2 linked regions of the Rhodopirellula baltica SH 1 genome follow. Each later gene encodes a partner of the first gene's protein in a complex. Links are inferred from orthologs where the notes say so. Each region holds a gene or a part of one and is shown in the gene's direction. Other genes may lie near its edges.

Evidence for each region.
Region 2: the proteins of RB_RS06720 (region 1) and lpdA are in contact, whole or in part, in a crystal structure (PDB 1EBD), measured with the Geobacillus stearothermophilus proteins. The link is inferred for Rhodopirellula baltica SH 1 from one-to-one orthologs. Residues at the interface, in WP_033016211.1 of Geobacillus stearothermophilus: Ile130, Ala131, Met132, Pro133, Arg136, Arg140, Glu141, Asn155, Arg157; in WP_049624544.1 of Geobacillus stearothermophilus: Pro340, Ser341, Asp344, Tyr345, Arg403, Asp406, Val408, Glu431, Ala432, Gly433, Asp438.

Annotation. Positions count from the first base shown.
Region 1 is NC_005027.1:1,765,297-1,769,747, reverse strand. Bases 837-3,752 are described here. They hold RB_RS06720 (2-oxo acid dehydrogenase subunit E2), read left to right. Parts: upstream 837-1,547; coding sequence 1,548-2,957; downstream 2,958-3,752. Other genes in these bases: RB_RS06715 (beta-agarase), read left to right, coding at 3,149-3,752; aceE (pyruvate dehydrogenase (acetyl-transferring), homodimeric type), read left to right, coding at 837-1,409. Outside these bases: more of aceE, read left to right, coding at 1-836; more of RB_RS06715, read left to right, coding at 3,753-4,451.
Region 2 is NC_005027.1:625,621-630,107, reverse strand. The notes cover bases 597-3,548. They hold lpdA (dihydrolipoyl dehydrogenase), read left to right. Parts: upstream 597-1,334; coding sequence 1,335-2,762; downstream 2,763-3,548. Other genes in these bases: RB_RS02450 (S9 family peptidase), read left to right, coding at 3,124-3,548; rpsD (30S ribosomal protein S4), read left to right, coding at 630-1,238. In the rest of the region: RB_RS02465 (Gfo/Idh/MocA family oxidoreductase), read left to right, coding at 1-321; more of RB_RS02450, read left to right, coding at 3,549-4,487. UniProt on the Escherichia coli protein: Lipoamide dehydrogenase is a component of the glycine cleavage system as well as of the alpha-ketoacid dehydrogenase complexes.

The DNA of each region.
Region 1 (4,451 bases):
GAACTCGCTTTGGCATTCCAATCAGCGACGAAAAAGTTGGTGAGGCGCCGTTCTACAAACCACCGGCCAATAGCACCGAGATCAAATACCTAAAAACTCGCCGAGAAACACTGGGTGGCCCGGTTCCGAGCCGACCAACCGAACATCCAAAGTTGGAAATTCCAGCTCTAGACGTGTTCCAAAAGTTCGTCGCGAAACGCACCGACAACAAGGAAGTCAGCACGACGTTTGCCGCCGTGCAGATGTTGATCTCCATGTGTCGCGATAAATCCATCGGCAAATACGTGGTGCCCATCGTTCCGGATGAATCACGAACGTTCGGCATGGAAGGCATGTTCAAACAATTTGGCATCTACGCTCACGCGGGCCAACTTTACGAACCAACGGACTCTGACCAAGTCGCTTACTACAAGGAAGCTCAAGACGGGCAGATTCTGGAAGAAGGCATCACCGAATGCGGATCGATGTCCAGCTTCAATGCCGCTGGCACAGCTTACAGCTGTCACGGTGTGAACATGATTCCGTTCTACATCTACTACAGCATGTTTGGCTTCCAGCGGATCGGCGATTCGATTTGGGCCGCTGCTGACATGCGAGCCAAGGGTTTCCTTGTCGGTGGTACCGCCGGTCGCACGACGCTCAACGGCGAAGGCCTGCAACACCAAGACGGGCATAGCCTGCTCAACGCGATTGCGTTCCCCACCGTGCGTGCTTACGACCCAGCGTTTGCTTACGAAGTCACCGTGATCGTTCACGAAGGCTTGAAGCGGATGTACGAAGAGGGCGAGGAATGCCTGTACTACATCACCGCTGAAAACGAAGCATACGTTCAGCCGGAAATTCCTGAAGGATGCGAAGAAGGCATCATCAAGGGGATGTACAAATTCAATAGCCGCGAAGTGGACGGTGCCAAAGCACGCGTGCAATTGTTCGGCAGTGGTGCGATTCTCAATAGTGCGTTGAAGGCACAAGAGATCCTCGCTGAAAAGTACAACATCGCCAGCGACGTTTGGTCGGTGACCAGCTACACATTGCTTCGTCGCGACGCTCACTCCGTCGAACGTTGGAACCGTCTGCACCCAACCGAGACGCCCCGCAAGAGCTACCTCGAAGAAGTGCTCGAAGGAGTCGAAGGCCCATTCATCTCGGCCAGCGACTACGTGCGTGCTCTCGGCGAACAGCTCACGCCTTGGATCCCGGGCGACTACTACGTCCTGGGCACCGACGGCATGGGCCGAAGCGAAACTCGCGAAGCACTGCGTCGCCACTTCGAAGTCGATGCGGAATCGATCACCATCGCTGCTTTGGGTCGTCTGGCGAAAGCCGGAACGTTCGAAGCCGCCGACGTGGCACAAGCGATCAAAGATCTGGATTACGATCCCGATAAAGTCGATCCTTACTTCGCCTAATTTTGGTCGCAAAAACGCGAACGTCGTTCGCGACGCATTGCCTGGATTTCAATCGTCCCCGAAACACCGGGGACTTGGCCGCAATCGAACGACCGAGCGTCTCAACCTTCTCCAATCACACTCTGACATATCTTTCCCATGACTGAAGTCAAACTCCCCGAACTCGGCGACGGCATCGAATCTGGCGATGTCCTTGAAATTTTCGTTTCCGTCGGCGATGTGATCACCGCCGGACAAGACATCGTGGAAATGGAAACGGACAAAGCAACCGTTCCCGTGCCGAGCGACGTGGGTGGCAAAGTCACCAAGATTTCAGTTGGCGAAGGTGACACGGTGCCAATCGGTGGCGTGTTGATCGAAGTTGAAGCTGCCGCTGGAGCCGAATCTGCTCCTGCACCGGCCGCTCCAGCAGAACCAGAAAAGAAACCCGAACCCAAACCAGAACCTCAGGCGGAAGCACCTGCTCCCGAGCCCGCCGCTCCTCCTGCTGCAAAACCAGCCGCACCGGCGGCACCGCCCGTCGCTCAACCCGTGGCAACTCCCGCCGCCCGAACTCCCGCGGTCGCGGACGAACCCGATGCTCCCGTTGACGGCGGTGGATCGATCCCAGCCGGCCCTGCGATTCGCCGCTTCGCTCGCGAAACGGGTGTGAACTTGGCCAGCGTCACCGGAACCGGTGCCGGCGGACGTATCACTCGCGATGATGTTCTAGCTGTCGTGCGATCGGCCAGCCAAAAGGCCGCCGCTCCGGCTGCGAAACCAGCCCCATCGGCTGGCACGGCTGCACCACGAACCAACGTCACATCGGGCGATCTGCCGGGAACTCCCGACACGGATGACTACGGTCCGATTCGCGTCGAACGCATGAGCAAGATTCGCAAAACGATCTCGGCTCAAATGCACCTTTCATGGTCCACCGTTCCCCGCGTGACCAACTTCGACGATGCCGACATCACCGATCTCGAACGACTTCGTCAGAGCAGCAAAGACGACTACGCTGCCCAAGGCCTCAAGCTGACCACGATGCCGTTCTTGGTCAAAGCCGTCGCGACTGCTCTTCGTCATCACCCATCGCTCAACGCGGTAATCGACTCCGAAAACCAACAAGTGATCTACAAGGATTACGTTAACATTGGCATCGCGGTGGACACCGATAACGGTTTGGTTGTCCCCGTCATGCACAACGCTGACCAAATGGGCATTCCCGACACCGCCCGCAACATCGCCGAAATGGCCGGCAAAGTTCGCGGCGGCAAGTTCGGCGTCAATGACCTTCGTGGTGGATCGTTCACGATCAGCAACCTGGGCGCGATCGGTGGCCAATACAGCACACCAATCGTGAACGTTCCCGAAGTCGCCATCTTGCTGGTCGGCCGTTCACGAAAGCTGCCTGTCGTCATGCCCGACGATTCGATCCAACCTCGTTTAATGATGCCGCTGAGCCTTTCGTACGACCACCGTTTGGTCGACGGAGGAACCGCAGCTCGTTTCCTCAACGATGTGATCGGATACCTGCAGGCACCAAGTCGTCTGTTGCTGGCTCTCTGAGCCTGACGCAATCGAGACAAATCATTCAAAGGCCGAGTCAAACCGATTCGGCCTTTTTTCGTTTGAACACGAGACTTTCAATCTCACATCACCAATCCGAACTGAGAACAAGTCCATACATTGGACAAAGGAACACCTCGTGACAATCATTGACGGTTCCCCATCCCATCGTCACTGGATTCAGCACACTGATGAAACAGATTCATTTCGCTGCCCTCGTCTGCCTTTCCTTCTTTCCTGTCTTCGCGTCCGCTCAGGCTCCGACGGCCCCCAACCTATTGAGCGATGAAGGACTCGCCCGCCAAGAGGCCCATGCGTATTTGTTCGACGAGTTTTCGAAGGACAAAGAATCGACTTATCGGGGCGAAGGTGAAAACCGAAACCTGGTCGAGCTGGTGCTCTCCAATGAAACCCTTCAACTCAGCGGAGACGTTTCAATCGAGTTGCCGGCCGGAAGCCAACGGGTCGCTTCGCTGTTCAAGTACATCATCCTTCGTGGTGAAAACCTGAATCATCTTGGCGGCATCGAGGTCGCTCCCTATTCCGGCGGCGGAACGGTCGAACGCAGCACTCAAGAACCCAAGCTGTATCGTTTTAAATTGCCCGCGATGCCTGTACCCAGCGAGAAAATGCCGCCGATCCGCATTCGCACCCGTTGCGCTGATGGCAAGACCGCAACCGTCACGCAGATCGCCTTCAACTCACAAGGCAAACTGCCGGTGAAGTTCGACGACATCCCTTATCGAACTCTGGGCGCCGACCGACCACGCGTTCCGGTCAACGTGCGTGTCGACCTGCAACACGAACTTTCCATCGCCGGCCACGTCGACTTGGAACGCCAGAAGTTCTTTCGCTATTATGCCGCACCGGGGACTTCCGACCCCAGCTTTGAACGATGGGCAAGCGAACGCAACTTCTCCCCGGGCCGGCAAATATTCAAGCTCGATCCTGCTTTGGTCGTTGGCTATGGTCCCGGCGAAAAGCTAAAGGAAGATCCCAACAACAAAGGAGCCGCTGACCTCACGTTTTTTGATCGCCACGATTCGTCGCCACCGAAGACGATTCCCGAGTTCGAAGCGACCGACTATGCAATGTGCTTGAACGACTACCCCGAATTCATGTCAGTGGAACATGTCGGACGGGGAACACCTTTGATCGAGCACTTTGGCGACGCAGCGAACTTAGCCGCCGCTCACATCGCAGATCAACAACGTGATGGCGGACGAACCGCGAAATGGTGGGAAGTTAAAAACGAGTCCACAATAAAAGCCGAGTGGGATTACCACTATCAAAAGGAACATGATTCTTGGGCTTTGCTCGCCGAATTTCATAATGCGGTCGCCGAGGCCGTGCACGCGAAAACTCCTTCGGTCAACGTCGGTGGCCCGACCTCCGCTTGGATGCAATTGCACGTCAACCAATTTGGCCTGTATCGCGACCAAACCCGGTTCATGGATCTCACTCGTGATCACCTGGACTTTTACTCACGCCACT
Region 2 (4,487 bases), 1.1 Mb from region 1 along the record:
GCTCCGGTCGACAACTTGACCGAAGAAGACAACGCCAAGCTCGACGCGAAAATCGCTGAGCTTCGCAAAGGAAAAGCGGCGATGAGCCACATGGCCAACTTTTTTGCCTGCATTGAAGACGGCGGTCAGCCGATCTCAGACGTGTGGTCGCACCACCGCACGATGACGTCCTGTCACCTGTGCAACATTGCGTTGATGTTGGGCCGAGAATTGAAATGGGACCCGAAAGCCGAGCGATTTGTCGACGACGAGCAAGCCAATGGGCTGATGAGTCGCAAGTCGCGGGAAGGATTTTCAGCCGAAACCCACGCGGCGAGCTGAAATCCGGTCGATTCTGTGATCGATTGACTTTCATTCCTCTTGTCAAAACGGGGCCCAACGACGACACTTGCGGCCCCGTTTTCAAAATTTTGGCGTGAACACGTGAGTCCAATGGTGGACGACACGAAGGAACACGCCGCAATTCCCCGCTGCACGTCGCACTTGCAGCCTCGTTCTTGAACGAGGATTCGCTCGCGAAACGGGTCACTGAATTGGATCGCACACGGAATTTCCGTTGAGCAATCGCGTTTCAGGGACCGGTTTGGAGTCGATCAGACGCGACGTTTAGCACAACCGTGAAAGTCACGATGGCACGTTACACAGGACCAAAAGCCCGCATCAACCGCCGCCTCGGCACGATGCTTTACGAAACAGCCGGCGCAGCCCGTGCGATGGACCGTCGTCCGCAACCACCAGGGATGCACACTCGCGGTCGTCGCCCGAGTAACTACGGTGCGGCTTTGATGGAAAAGCAAAAGATCAAACACTACTACGGTTTGGGCGAACGCCAACTCCGTCGTTACTTTGAAAACGTTGGCCGTAAATCGGGCAACACCGGGGAATTGTTGTTGCTGATGTGCGAACGCCGTTTGGACAACGTTGTCCGCCGCGTTGGTTTCACCAAGACTCGCCCACAAGCTCGTCAGGGCATCACCCACGGTCACTTCCGCGTCAACGGCGTGAAGGTCACCAAGCCCGGTTACATGCTTCGCGCTGGCGACCTGATCGAAGTTCGCGGCCGCGAAAACTTGAAGAACCTGTACCGTGGTGTGATCGCCAACTCGCCACCAGACGGACTGGATTGGGTCTCGTTCGACAGCGAAACGCTGCGTGCGACCGTCCTTTCGCTGCCAGGCGCGGTTGACATCAGCCTGCCCGTCGACGCTAACAGCGTCGTCGAATTCTTGTCTCGCTAACGCGGGTCAACAACGGATTGCAACTCATCGGCCGCGTGTTCTTCACGCGGCCGTTTCCTTTCCCGAATCGTCTCTTTTTTTGCTCTGGTTTCAATCATGCACGCTCCGGTTGTCGTTCTCGGTGGTGGCCCCGGTGGATACGCGGCGGCTTTCTTGGCAGCTGACGAAGGAATGGAAGTCACAATCGTCGAAGCAGAACCTCGCCTCGGCGGGACCTGCCTGATCCGTGGCTGCATCCCCAGCAAGGCTCTTCTTCACGTCGCCAAGGTCATCAGCGAAGTCGAAGAACTGAAATCAGAGTGGGGCATCGAGTACTCGGGCGAACCCAAGATCGACGTCGACGTCGTCCGGGCTCGCAAAGACAAAGTCATCGACAACCTGACCGGCGGACTCGGCGGACTGGCCAAACGTCGCAACGTCACCGTCATCCAAGCTCGCGGTTCCTTCGTCAGCTCCAACGAACTGAAGCTCGAAGGCGACCATGAGTCGATCCCAGAAGGCGGCAAGCTAACTTTCGACAAATGCATCGTCGCAACAGGCAGCATCCCCGCGATGCCGCCCGCCTTTGACATCGGCAGCGACCGAGTCATGGACAGCACCGGTGCACTGGCACTCAAAGACATCCCGGAAACCTTGCTCGTCGTCGGTGGCGGCTACATCGGTTTGGAAATGGGAACCGTCTACGCTCACTTGGGTTCCAAGGTCAGCGTGGTTGAACTTGGCGAAGGCTTGCTGCCGGGGGCCGATCGCGACCTCGTCAAACCATTGGCCAAGAAGATCGACAAGATGTGCGACGGCCGAGTGTTCCTGAACACCAAAGTCGGCTCGCTAGCCGAAGACGGTGACAAGGTTGTGGTCAGCTTTGAAGGCCCCAGCAAGTTTGGCACCGAATCCTATGACCGAGTCCTGATCAGCATCGGCCGCCGTCCCGTCACCCGTGGACTGGGTCTGGAAAACACCAAGGTCGAAGTCAACGAACGAGGCTTCATCGTTTGCGACGAACAACAACGCACGGCCGACCCAAACATTTTGGCCATCGGTGACGTCGCCGGCGACCCAATGCTGGCTCACAAAGCCACCCACGAAGGCCGCGTCGCCGCGGAAGTCTTGGCCGGCAAAAATGTTGCCTTCGACAAAGCAGCCATCCCAGCCGTCGTGTTCACCGATCCCGAAATCGCCTGGGCCGGCCTGACCGAAGGCGAAGCCAAAGCAGCCGGCCGAAAGGTCGACGTCGAAGTCTACCCTTGGGCGGCCAGCGGTCGTGCTCAAGCCATCGGCGTGACGAACGGACTGACCAAATGGCTGGTCGATCCAGAAACCCACCGCGTGCTCGGTTGCGGCATTGTTGGAACCGGTGCTGGTGAATTGATCGCCGAAGCGGTCCTGGCAATCGAAATGGGCTGCGAAGTGACCGACATCACCGAGTCCGTTCACCCCCACCCAACGCTCAGCGAAACGTTGATGAACGCCGGCGAAGTCCACTTCGGAACCGCGACCGAGATCTACAAGCCGAAACGGAAGTAGGTCGCGGAGAGAGGAAAGTGGCTCAGGACCACAGGGCCACAGGTGGTGCCAAACATGCCACCACCAATTGCCAATTTGCATTGTTCAATTTGCAATTTGCAATCTCCCCTCCAGCCCCCGCTCGCAATCCTTTGAAACAAGCACCGGCCACGTTCTCCATGGCCGCACGACAAACCGTCCAACCGATACGGCGCGTCGCGCCGTTCACCTTCGGTGGTGATTGCTGGCTTGGTTTCTTCCGCTGCTTCGGATTCTTGGCGTCCTGGTGGAAACGCTTGGCCTGGCGAGCCAAAATGCGTGCTCCGCTTTCCGCTCACCATGGTGCCGCATGCTTGCTTGCCGACGTTTTCTTTTGGTCTCAATGGCTCTGACCCTTGGCATATTCAGCCAACTTTCCACCACGACCACACCCGCGCTTGCCAATTCCAACGAAACGTCGAAGGCACCACCGACGCCGCCAAAAACCGATCCGGCGGTCCTTTCGCTCCGCCGCCTGTTCAAGACATCCGACTTCCGATCCAAATCGCGCACGCTGACCTGGGACAATAACGAAGACATCCTGTGGGAACGCCAGTCCGGGAAAGAAGGACCGGCACTGAACCAGCTTTCTGTTCCCGATCTCGAATCCACCACCATCGTCCCTCGTGAAACCTTCTTATTACCAGCGACAGAAGCCGAGGTTGACGGCGACGCAGAATCAGCGGACTCGGAATCCGAAGAGGCCAGTCCCAAGCCGATCGAGGTCAGCCAATGGACGATTTCCGCCGACGGACGTTACTTGCTCGTGTACAACAACACCCGTCGAGTTTGGCGGCAACACACACGCGGCGATTATTGGTTGCGTGACCTCAGCGATGATTCACCAGAAGCAACATGGCGAAAGATTGGCGGCGAAGACGCTCCCGACGCCAAAACCATGTTCGCGACCTTTGCTCCTGATGGGCAATCGATCGCCTTCGTGCGTGACAACGACTTGTACCTAGAGGACTGCGAAACAGGTGATCTGCAAATGGTCGCTGGCTCGGACGACCCCAAATTAATCAGCGGAACATTTGACTGGGTTTACGAAGAGGAGCTCGGCCTGCGAAATGGATTTCGATTCAGCCCCAACAGTCAAAAGCTGGCGTTCTGGCAACTGGACAGCAACGGTGTTCCGATCCAAACGATGATCGACAACACGTCCGAGCGATACGCAAAAGCGATTGAGTTCGCTTACCCCAAAGTCGGCCAAACGAACTCCGCCGCCAAGGTCGGCGTCTGGGACCGAACCAGCAAAAAAACGGTGTGGTTGGATCTGCCCGGTGATCCACGTGAAAATTACATCGCCGCGGTTGATTGGTTGCCCAGCGAGTTCACACACGCCAACGAGCGATTGCTGATTCAGCAACTCAATCGAAAACAGAATCAGAATCACGTCTACCTCTGCGATGTCGAAACCGGTCATTGCGTCAACATTCACACGGAAGTCAGCGACGCTTGGGTGCGGCATCTTCGTGAACTGCACTGGTTGCCAGGTACCGTCTTCAAAAACGATGCGTCGGACAACTCATCGCCGCGCCTGCTGTGGTTGTCTGAACGATCAGGTTGGCAACACATCGAAGCCATTGAAATCCCTGCCCCTGATTCCCTCGAAGAAGAATCCAATCTGCCTTCACGAATCACGCCGGTGACGGGTGGCTCGTGGGATGTGATCTCGATTGCGGCCGTCGCGAAGGACGGCAGCCA